Regions from separate parts of the Anaeromusa burkinensis DSM 3853 genome, predicted to be linked through region 1. Evidence: riboswitches for the same ligand, from Rfam matches in the RefSeq annotation. Region 1 holds a riboswitch; the other holds the start of a gene.

Region 1 (5,871 bases):
ACGGCAATGTCGTTCGTACGGCGAAACGGCTTTTTTTACATCGCAATACGCTGGATTATCGGCTGAAAAAAGTGGAAGAAGCAACAGGAAAGTCCATGAGTGACCCGTATGATCGTCTGACTTTGCAGTTGGGAGTCATTGTGGGGCGGCAGTTAAAGCATAATCGCCTGCACGAAGGAGTGTAACGGACTTGCGTTGTGCATGTTTCCTATAAAGCGGCGGTTTTATTGTGAGGTTAGCACATGGTTGTCGGCGAATTCCTTTGCTACAATAAAACCAGAACAAGGAACTAGATGGCGGAGTTTTTGAGAAGCTTGAAAGCTCAGCAAGCGCTAGTAAAGAAGCAAGGCGATGAAGCCGGAATTATATCTTGAGGATATAGTTCCGGCTTTTGTTCTTGTGAGGAGGGGTAAAGATGATTGCAACAGAAACAAAAACAGAGGCTCTTTTAAAACGGAAGCAAGCGGCTGTTGCCAGCGGTATTGCTAACTCGACATCTATTTTTGTGGAAAAGGCTAGCGGGGCCGTAATTACAGATGTGGAAGGGCGAGAGTATCTGGATTTCTATGCAGGTGTCGGCGTGTTAAACGCCGGCCACTGTCCGAAGCCGGTAGTGGAAGCCGTTAAAAAACAAGCAGATAAACTATTGCATTCCTTTTTTGCCATCGCCATGTATGAACCCTATGTGGCGTTAGCGGAAAAAATGAATCAAATTGTACCTGGAAAGCAGCCTAAGAAAACGATGTTTGCCAACAGCGGCGCAGAAGCGGTTGAAAATGCGGTGAAGATTGCGCGTCAAGCTACCAAGAAGACCGGGATTGTATCGCTGGAATGCGGTTTTCATGGACGGACGCTGTTGGCCATGGCGCTTACCAGCAAGGTGAAGCCCTATAAGCATGGATTTGGCCCGTTTCCTTCCGATACGTATAAAGTTCCCTCGGCGTACTGTTATCGATGCCAATTCCAATCAACCTATCCAGGATGCGGCATGCACTGTTTAGAGCATTTTGATCGCTTCTTTGCAGCTGAGGCGGCTTCTGATCAGATTGCGGCGGTTATTGCCGAACCCATTCAAGGCGAGGGCGGGTTCATTGTTCCGCCTCAAGAGTATTTCTCCGGCCTGAAAGCGATTTGTGAGAAAAACGATACCCTTTTTATTGCCGATGAGATTCAGACTGGCTTTGCACGTTCTGGAAAGATGTTTGCTATCGAACATTGGGGCGTAGAACCGGATATCATGACTACGGCGAAATCAATTGCTGCCGGCATGCCGTTGAGTGCTGTTACTGGCAAGGCGGAGGTAATGGATGCGCCTGGAGCCGGTGGAATTGGCGGTACCTATGGCGGCAATCCTCTGTCCTGCGTTGCTGGTTTGGAAACGATTCGCTATATGGAAGACAATCATCTATGTCAGAGGGCGCAGCATATTGGCGATGTAACCATGAAACGTTTGCAAAATCTGCAGGAACGGTGCGCGGCGATCGGCGATGTGCGGGGCTTAGGGGCCATGATTGGCATTGAGCTGGTAAAAGATCGGAAGACGAAAGAGCCTGCTAAGGAAATGGCGGCTAGCGTCATCAAGCTGTGTTTAGAAGACGGTCTCTTGGTGATTGGAGCCGGTATTTACGGAAATGTGATTCGCTTGCTGATTCCGTTGGTGGTTACAGATGCTCAATTGGATCAAGGCCTTGGAATTTTGGAGAGAAACATTCAAAAAGCGGCAGCTACATGCTGATTTTGCGAAGGTAGGCACACTTGGGCAAAGACGCCTGCATCACCTAACTAGGTGTTGCAGGCGTTTTTTATATAAATCAGCGTGTAAATGTTATGTTGTGGTTTTTAAGAGGGGGGGCTGTACATGGAAAAACGAGAGTTTGCCAAGGAAAATCTAAAGAAAGACTTAAAAAATCGACATATTCAATTGATTGCCATTGGCGGGGTTATTGGCGTGGCTTTGTTTATGGGTTCCGCTTCCGCCAGCAAGATGGCGGGGCCGGCGTTGACGCTGGCGTATGCTCTGGGCGGCGTCGTTATGTACTTTGTGCTAAGGGCCTTGGGAGAAGTCACGGTGGAACATCCTGTGTCCGCTTCCTTTTCTGGATATGCTAAAACTTTTTTCGGACCTACGGTTTCTTTTATTACCGGTTGGACTTATTGGTATCAGTGGGTAGTTTTGGCAATGTGCGAAATTGCCGCTGTAGGTATTTACGCGCGATACTGGTTTGTTGATACGCCGCAATGGTTGGCGGCGCTGGTTTGCTTAGGGGTGATTGCAGCGGTGAATTTGGCCGCCGTCAAATATTACGGAGAGTTTGAATTTTGGTTTGCTCTAATTAAAGTGGTTACTATCATAGGGATGATTTTCTTAGGATCCGCTATGATTTTGTTTGGCATCGGAAATGGCGGCGAGGCGATTGGCTTTTCAAACTTATGGGCGCATGGAGGCTTCATGCCGTTTGGCCTGAAAGGCGTTGCCATGGCCTTGGTTATGGTAGTTTTCGCCTATGCTGGTGTTGAAATGATTGGTATTACAGCAGGAGAAGCGGAAGATCCGAAGCATTCTTTGAAATCAGCCATTGATAAAGTGTTCTGGCGTATCCTCATTTTCTATGTTGGTACGATGACGGTTATTCTTTCCATTTGTCCCTGGGATACATTGCCTAAAGGGGTAAGCCCGTTTGTGATTATCTTTGAACGCATGGGAATTCCCTATGCGGCAGGAGTTATGAACTTTGTTATTCTTTCCTCGGCGGCGTCCTGTCTGAACAGCTGTATCTATGTGTGCGGGCGGATGCTTTATGGGTTATCTCTACGGGGAGAAGCTCCCCGGTTTTTGGGAACTCTTTCCAAGCATCAAGTTCCTGCCAATGGGATTTTATTTTCCAGCGCCGCTTGTCTAGTTGGCGTATATTTAAACTTTTCCTATCCAGATACGGTGTTCTATTTTATGTCGGCGTGTACGGTCACTGGATGTATTTGGACTTGGGCTCTTATTATGTGTATTCACTTAAAATGGCGCAAAGGACTAAGCGAAGAGCAATTTAGTCGGTTGCAGTATAAGATGCCTCTTTTTCCGTACGCAAATTACGGCGTGTTGCTTTTCTTGGGGGCTGTTGTATTAGGGATGAGTTATGATCCGGATAATTTAGTGGGCCTTTACGTGGCGCCCTTCTGGTATGGAGGCTTATTCTTGGCATATCAAGTCTTGAAGAGCCGCAATAAAGCGGTCGCCGTAGTGGAAGAACGTTGCCAGGTTAATTGAAAAGATGATATGACCCCAATAAGTTAGACTTTATAGCGTATCAGCTTTTACTGATACGCTATTTTTTATGCGGCATTAAGACGAAGGGCCATGTTTAAAGATAAGTTAGACTTAGAAATTGTAATAAAATGTAATTGACTATAGTTGCCTAGGAAGTTAGACTAAATTTACAATATAATGATTCTAGTCATGTAATGATTTCTAATAAAATTGTAAAAAGCAAACTTGCCGAAAGGTAAGGACGCAAAGCTATGGGTCTAAGGACGATTGTCTATGATTGCCAAGTTGCCGGGGCATATAGCCATAAAAATACCGGCCCAATTTTGGCCGGTATTTTTTTATAGAAAAAGTTGAACCAATAAGCCGGTAAAATAATCGCGTAACAGGCGTCGAGGCCATGTCATGAGACCTGTGAAAAATCAAGCTAGGGTTAATAAATAGGAAGTCTAGGAGGTTTATACTTGCAGCACAAAAAAGGATTTTTGCGAAATTGGCAATTTCTAAAACGCTTTCTTTTATTTGGCTCTGCGTGTTTGCTTATCATTGTGTGGACGAGTACGTTGAGCTTGCTTTATTTTGAACATCGAACCGTGATGGAAGAAGCCAAGCATGATTGCGAGCGTATGGGGATGGCTTTTGAAGAGCATGTTCGTCGTGTGCTGAATACAAATGAATTTTACTTAAATCATATGAGAGACGAATATGAGCAAACCTATACCAGGACTCCAGGGCTGGAAAGACTTTTTCGGCAAATTCGTTTGGATCCTATATTAGCAGCCGGTATAGTAGATAATAAAGGGGATTTTGTCTTAAATACGATTGGTGAAGGCCAAGGAATTAATATCGCGGATGTTCCTCATTTTTTGTACCATACCGAAAGTGGTCGTGATGAACTATATATTGGAAAGCCGTACAAAGGAAAAACATCTCAACGGCTTAGTATTCATTTAACGAAGCGCTTGGCCTATCCAGATGGACAATTTGCTGGCGTGGCCATTATTGCAATGAAACCAGAGTATTTTTCTTCTTTTTATCAGGAAATGAATTTTTCTCGGAACTATACGATTCGCTTTATCGGATTAGATGGTGTTGTGCGGGCTAGTGGCCGTGAAAGTGAAATTGGTAATAACCTAAGTCAGGATCCCGTTTTTCAACAATTGGAAGAACAAGAAGATATTATAACTAAAAGCTATGGAGATTTTCTGGCAACACAAACGAAGGAGACGTTGGTCGAAAGCTATAGAAAGATGCAAGACTATCCCCTTGTTATTCAAGTAGGGACTTCGCAAGACGTATTGAACTTATACTACCAACATAGAACCATATCTTTGCTGGCGGCGTCTATGCTTAGCCTGGGCATTGTTTTGGCAGCTAGCTATATGTTATCTAGTCTTCGTAAACAACATAAAGAAGAGCTATGGCTCCGTACATTTATCGCACATACGCCCATCGTGTTTTATGCATTAGATAGCTACGGGAGCTTTACTCTTTCTGAGGGGGAAGGCTTGCAAAACGACGGCTCCCAGGGAACTCGTCGTGAAGTGGGCGCATCGGCTTTTGCGGTTTATAAAAATCATCCAGAGCTTGTGAATCAAGTGCAACGTGCGCTGCTAGGGGAAACGGTTATAGGAGAATTCTTGTTTCAAGCTCGCTGGTGGAGCCACCAGCTAATCCCTTTGAAAAATGAAAGTGGCTCAGTATGGGCTGTTGTAGGCGCCGCCTTTGATATTACGGAGCGGGTCCAAGCAAAACAAAAACTGCAGGAACATTACGAGCAGTTAAGCGCCACCCATGAAGAGTTGCTTGCAACGGAGGAAGAACTGCGCGAGCAATATCAAAAAACGGCGCAGGTGAATCATGATCTGCTTTCGCATAATGCGTTGTTGAAAGCGTTAAGTGAAGTATCTTCCCAATTGTTGGCTCAAAAAGATGTGGATAGCTTGCTAGCGATTATTATTTCCTGGGCCACAAGGAGTACTGGCTCTGTACATGGAACCGTAGGGCTGCTGGACGAAACGAAACAGCTTATCGTAGGACTAGGCGGAGTCGGGTTGTTTGCTCAAAAGGAGCATTTTGGAATCAAGCTTTCCTTAACATCTGGAATTATTGGCGAAGTACTTCGCACAAAAGAAGCTTGTATTGTGAACAATTATAAAGAGTGGCCGAAAAGGAATACGCATCCTTCGTTGGCGGAAGTTTGTTGCTTTGCCATGGTGCCCATGAAGAAGGAAGACCGTATCCTCGGCGTTATTGGTATTGCCTTTACGGAGGAGAATCGTGTTTTTGGGGAAAAAGAAATGAATACGCTGATTCCGTTTGCGGAGCTGGCAGCCATTGCCGTTGATAATGCGCAAACCATGAAAGCCTTAGCAATCAGCCAAAAACAAGCGGTGGATATTTTTGAAGCGGCAGGGGATGGTTTGATCGTCTTTGATGGTGAAAACGGCGCCATACTGAGAGCAAATCGAAGGGTTGAAGAACTTTTTCAATGTTCACAACAAGAGCTGCAAGAGAACGGTTTAGAGGTACTGGTACAAGGGGTACAGCAAGAGAAAACCTTGCAAGTGATTCGAACCGTTGTTGCAGAGGGGGCGTATCCAATTTATGAA
Region 2 (5,871 bases), on a different contig from region 1:
TGTATTTCGCTGTATTCGCAACAACGTGTTTTTCGCTATGATTCGTCTCAAAACCGAAAGTGGTCAAGATTGAGTTTGCCTTTGTTGCTAAATTTAGTGATTGCGACGGTTAGTTACTTCCTGTCCCCGGCGGGGACGGACGTGGCTTATGGAGAAGTCCGAAGCAATCTGTTAGCGTCTTTTTCTTATTTGACGACTGGATTTTATTATTTTGTAAATCTTCTCGTGATTTATGTAGGTCGCTGGAAAGTGACGCGAGAAGAAGTGGTGGTATTAGGCCTGCTTTCAGGCATTCCCTTGCTTTTTTCTCTATTTCAATTGTCGCATTTTATTTGGTCCGGCGTGACGATTGCGCTAGTCATTAATTATGTCTATATTGTTCATAATCAAGCGAAACGAGATCCATTGACCGGCTTAGCTAATCGTATGGCCTATGAAGAATATCTGGCTTCCTTTCGTCGGCGAACCGGCAGAAGCCTGGCGGCAATCAACATTGATCTGGATGATTTTAAACGCATTAACGATTCTTTTGGACACCATGAAGGCGATCATGCACTGCAACTTTTTGCGCGAGAATTGTCGGCTACGTTTGCGGGTAAAGGCTTGGCTGTACGGTTGGGCGGCGATGAGTTCCTGGTCTTACTTGAGGAAGAACGGCAGGAAGTATTGCAGCAATATGTAGCGAATTTGAAAGAACGCATTGAATCGCGCATTAAGGAATGTCAGCTCCCGTATGCCATCCACTTTAGTTATGGACTTACCACGCTTGATGAAGGATATCGCAGCGTACGCGAAATGGTCGAACATAGCGATGCGCTTATGTATGAAAAAAAGCAGGGCAAAGCGGGCAGGGCGAGGAAAAGACCGTTCTAAATGCAAGAGAGCGGCAAATGCATTGTGTTTGAGGAACATGCGTGCTATAATTATTTGTAAAGTCATAATAACTTCGTTGAAATCAGGGGGCGTACTGGTTTCGACAGGGGTGGTTGTGGTATAGGTAGCGAGCCGGGGTTCCATCTGCCCGTAAGACGGTGGGACAATTTTAATTGCCAACGAAGAATACGCTTTAGCAGCTTAATGCTAACGGGCCAGTTTCTCCCTCCCGCGGGGAAGCTGTCTCGTCACAATGCGGGATACCTGAAGTCCAATTCTCGGAGGACCCACAGGGAAACTTTATCGAGATAGCGCTGGCGCAGCCTGTCGTTGGGCGGCAAAAGGGCGAAACCTAAATTAACGACTGCGCTCGGAGACACCTGTATGGCGATACTTCTGGACAGGGGTTCGACTCCCCTCGCCTCCACCATTTAAATCCGGAACTAATGAAACCCGCGAATTTCGCGGGTTTTTTTGCTGTGTAATTTTTGCTGGGATTCGGATGGCTCTACCAAGTAAGATGATTTTACCCAAAATAGCAGAAATGGTTGATATATACAAGGGTATTGTTGGATTCGGAAAGAATAATAAAAAATATAGTATAGTTTGGAAAGTAAAATAATGAGTTGGAGAACAGTCACTTGACTCGTTTATGACAAATTGAGCGACACAGGGTAACACGCGCGTTAATGTTATCAAAAAAGGAACGTCCCTGTGTCGCTGGTGTCGTTTAGCCTAGAACAATCCTTATGTTATACTAATTAGTGTTGCGTTAAAATGATAAGCTCATGACCTAAAATATAGTAAGGTCGTTGCTGAGGAGGTATGGAGAGATGTTTACAGGAAAGTTCCCAACAGTACGTATGCGAAGAAATCGCAGTGATGAATGGAATCGTCGTTTAGTTGCTGAAAATCGATTATCGGTTGATGATTTGATTTGGCCTATATTCATACGCGAAGAGGTAGGAGAGCCTGAAGAAATTAAATCAATGCCAGGACAATTTCGTGTAGGCTTGGATCGGTTAGTGGAACACGTGGGGCCGGCGGTTGAGCTTGGTATTCCGGCAATTGCGCTATTTCCAGTTGTGCCTGGTGATAAAAAAGATGCAATGGGCAGTGAGGCAATAAATCCCGATAATATAATTTGCCAAGCCGCGAAGAAACTTAAGCGTGCTTTCCCTGAGATTGGTTTAATCGGGGATGTTGCACTTGATCCATATACAGATCATGGGCACGATGGTATTTTGTGTAATGGCTATGTGGATAACGATAGAAGTGTAAATATATTAGCTCAACAAGCGCTTTTACTTGCGAAAGCCGGTATAGACATTATTGCTCCATCGGATATGATGGATGGGCGTGTTGCGGCGATTAGAAGCGCATTAGATGAAGAAGAAATGATTCATACAAGAATTATGTCATACGCTGCAAAATATGCATCTGGATTTTATGGCCCCTTTCGTGAAGCATTGGGTTCAGGGAAGTCTCTTAAAAATAACAAGAAGACTTACCAGATGGACTCGGCTAATGCAGAGGAGGCGTTGCGAGAAGTTGCCATGGATTTAGAGGAAGGCGCTGATATGGTGATGGTTAAACCGGGTCTTCCTTATTTGGATATCATTCAACGAGTGAAGTCTCGATTTGCTGTGCCTACATTTGCCTATCAAGTTAGTGGGGAATATGCGATGTTAATGTCTGCTATTCGAAATGAGTGGCTTGATCCCAAGATTGTTATTGGAGAGAGTTTGCTTGCTTTTAAACGTGCGGGTTGTGATGGTATACTCACTTATTTTGCCTTAGATATAGCAAAACAGTTGCGCAATGAATAGGTCAGTGTTGTTCTGAAACAGTTCGGTAAATTTGCAAAACCGGATTGTGAAGCTTGTCCTGAGAAAGTCAATGGCGAGTGAAGCCCTAATGGTTCCTACTTTGATTTATGGCGGTATGATTCAATTGAATTTGTACATGTGATTCTGTAGGGTTCCCCTCCATCAATCAAATCCGGATTTTGTCCAAATTATAAAACCCGCTAATATCTGCGTTTGTTAGGTATTAGCGGGTTCTTGTTTTGGGGAACAATAGAATTGATAAAGAAATGCTCTTGTTCTATTTTTCGAGAGTATAGCTTTGGACTAAAGTCATGTTTTTGAACATAAATAGCAAAATAGTGTATAAATTAGTATGAATATGCAAAGCGTTGTTTGACTGTTGTTTAAAAATGGATTAGACTGTAAAAAATGAATAAAAACATTGGATGTAAAAGGCAAACTTGCTGAAAAGCAAGGACGCAAAGCCGTGGGTCTAAGGACGGAATGTCTATGATTGCCAGGTTGCCGGTTTGAATGCTTACTAATGCGACGCCGGTTAAAGTAACCGGCGTTTTTAATTTGCATTTTATCCTAAAGAGTATCAGTATATACTCTTCAAAATGGATTTGAGAAAAAGTGAATAGAAATGTTGAATGTCAATGTCGACAGGTGTTTGAAAGAGGAATTCTTTTTCAAATACCTGTTTTTATTTTGCAAATGGTACTGACTGGCGAATTTTTCAAAGGAAGGTGAAAATGGTGATGAAGGTAAGGCGGATTTTTCAACCAGGAATTTTTATTATGAGTCGATTCCGCTTAATGGCTAAGTTTTTGATGGTGAGCTTAATTTTAGTAGTGTTACTGAGCGTCGCGCTCTTTCAGTTTTTTTCGGGGAATTATGCAAGCAAAGATTTTTCACAAAAAGAAGTATATGGGGTTGAGTATGCTCAATTATCTCAACGATTAACTAGGCATATTCAAGAGTATTGGTTTTTGCAAAAAGAAGGTGCGGCTAACCTTGTAGAAGCGGATTTGATCGAGCTGAAAAAGTTAGACCAAACGTATGAACATGTTTTAGATTCTTCTCAAGAAAATAAACAAGTATCAAAGAATATCGAAGAATGTGAAGCGTTATGGCATAAAGTCGAAAAAGGAAATACGAATTCATATGAAAATTTGTCAGCGGCGCTTACAACGTTGCATACCAATATCTCTGATAACTCCAATTTAACCCTAGATCCGGACTTGGATTCGTATTATTGTATGGATGTAGTGATGTTTCGCAGCCTTGCTATTGCGGAATCTCTATACAAAATTAGAGAAGTTGTAGCAGCTCAGCCGCCGGAAGGATTATCATACAGTGAGCGGAAAAAACTAATTGCCTTGAGCTCCCAGTTAGCAATTTTGGTTGACACTGTTAACACCGATATGCAAACAGGAAGCGAATTTAATGAGGTGAAAGGTCAAAGTATACTGAAAGACATTGGGGTTCCAATAAAAGATTTCACGAAAATCCAAAGCAAATTTTTAAAGAAGCTTGATGAAGAGCTTGAAAAAGAAAAAGGCTATGTTCAATTGGATTTTCCAGACATTGATCAAGCCATTTCCGCGAATGATCAGTTGTTTGCCTCCATAGGAGGAGCTTTGTGGAATTTATGTAATGCGCGTGTACTGCAATACGAGCAGCAGGCGAATATAGTCATTATTGCTATTCTTGTTTCACTGCCTGTCTTAGCGTATGTATGTATTGCATTAGTTTTATCCATTACTAATGCTGTTTCTATAATTGGAGAGAATCTAGAAAAAATTCAAAATGGAGATCTGTCGGTACATATTGAACTGCATTCGCAAGATGAATTGAGTAGTATCTCCAAAGGGATTAATCGAATGCTTGCTCACATGAGAGATATTTTGCAAAGAATATCCGCACAGTCAGAAGGGTTGATTATTGCTTCTAAAGAGTTGTCAGTTAGTTCCGAGCAATCAGCATTGTTGGCTGATGATGTAGCAGATGCTACGTCGCAAGTGTCACGAGGGATAGAAATGCTTTCGGCTTCTACGGAAGAATTAAACGCTTCTGCTGGAAATGTGGAAGCTAATATTGAAAAGATGGCTCTTTTTTCCGAAGAGGGACGAAGTGTTGCGGAAAATATCAAAGAGCGTGCAGAAACACTAGAGGGAAATGCGCACGCTTCCAGAACAAGGGCAGTTTCGTTATACGATGAAATGAATAAAAGTATGCTTCGCTCTATTGATGAGTCCAAAATTGTTGAAGAAATATCCTCTATGGTGGAAGTAATTGCAACTATTTCGAAGCAAACTAATTTGTTGGCTCTGAATGCAGCGATTGAAGCGGCGAGAGCTGGAGAAAGCGGCAAAGGATTTGGCGTTGTCGCGGAGGAGGTTCGAAAGCTGGCGGAAGCGTCTGCGACGGCGGTAGGAGAGATTCAGTCAATGACGCAAGCTGTCCAAAATACGATATCAAAATTGGTGGAAAGCAGCCAAGAGATACTAGGGTTTATCAATGGAACCGTAAATGAAGATTATAACTCCTTTGTTAAAGTAGGAGAACAATATAAGGAAGATGCAAAAGCTTTTTTTGATACGACGGAAAATATTAGCGCTCAATTGCAGCAAGTGTCTCATGAAGTAAAAGAGATATCTCAAGTCATTGAATCGGTCGCTGAAGTGATCTTGGAGAATTCGTCACAAGCGCAAGGGATATCGTTGAACACGGCAGGAGTAAGCGAGAAAATGAAGTCGATTCAATCTTCCTCCGTATCGTTGGAACAGATTGCAGGCAAGATGGGAAGTTTGGTGGTTCAGTTTAAACTGTAATCTTTAACGAATTGTGATAGCGCCTTCAGTTTCCTGCTTGATGGTCTCGTGAGACTCACTACTTCCAATTGCATGTAATGAAAACAGCTCCAGGGACTTCTTTTTCTAAAGAAAGTTCCCTGGAGCTGTTTTTAAGAATAACTGACAACCTCTAATCCCTTGCAAGCGAGTTTTTCTTTTATCCCCTGTAATTCGTCAGCTGTGGGCGCTGTAAAGCTCGTAAATGGAAGGCCAAGAGCTTCCATTTTTTCTTTTCCCAGTGTGTGATAGGGGAGGAGTTCAATTTTTCGGACTCGCGTTTGCTGAAGCAAAAAGCGGCTTAGTTGTTCGAGGTTTTCATCGTCAATATTGAC

Evidence for each region. Region 1 has a riboswitch for cyclic di-GMP ahead of C508_RS19525 (HD domain-containing phosphohydrolase). Riboswitches for the same ligand answer to the same signal wherever they lie in the genome.
Region 2: another riboswitch for cyclic di-GMP. It lies ahead of C508_RS0108175 (methyl-accepting chemotaxis protein); the one in region 1 lies ahead of C508_RS19525 (HD domain-containing phosphohydrolase).

The regions. Positions count from the first base shown of each region.
Region 1 is NZ_KB894597.1:58,185-64,055, reverse strand. Features, by position in the region: gene C508_RS0112395 (PucR family transcriptional regulator) at 1-185, shown strand, start outside; gene gabT (4-aminobutyrate--2-oxoglutarate transaminase) at 416-1,735, shown strand; gene C508_RS0112380 (amino acid permease) at 1,859-3,262, shown strand; cyclic di-GMP riboswitch class I at 3,471-3,555, shown strand; gene C508_RS19525 (HD domain-containing phosphohydrolase) at 3,724-5,871, shown strand, end outside.
Region 2 is NZ_KB894590.1:78,900-84,770, forward strand. Features, by position in the region: gene C508_RS0108165 (GGDEF domain-containing protein) at 1-873, shown strand, start outside; RNA gene ssrA (transfer-messenger RNA) at 959-1,303, shown strand; gene hemB (porphobilinogen synthase) at 1,707-2,702, shown strand; cyclic di-GMP riboswitch class I at 3,126-3,211, shown strand; gene C508_RS0108175 (methyl-accepting chemotaxis protein) at 3,437-5,518, shown strand; gene C508_RS19835 (glycyl-radical enzyme activating protein) at 5,650-5,871, opposite strand, start outside.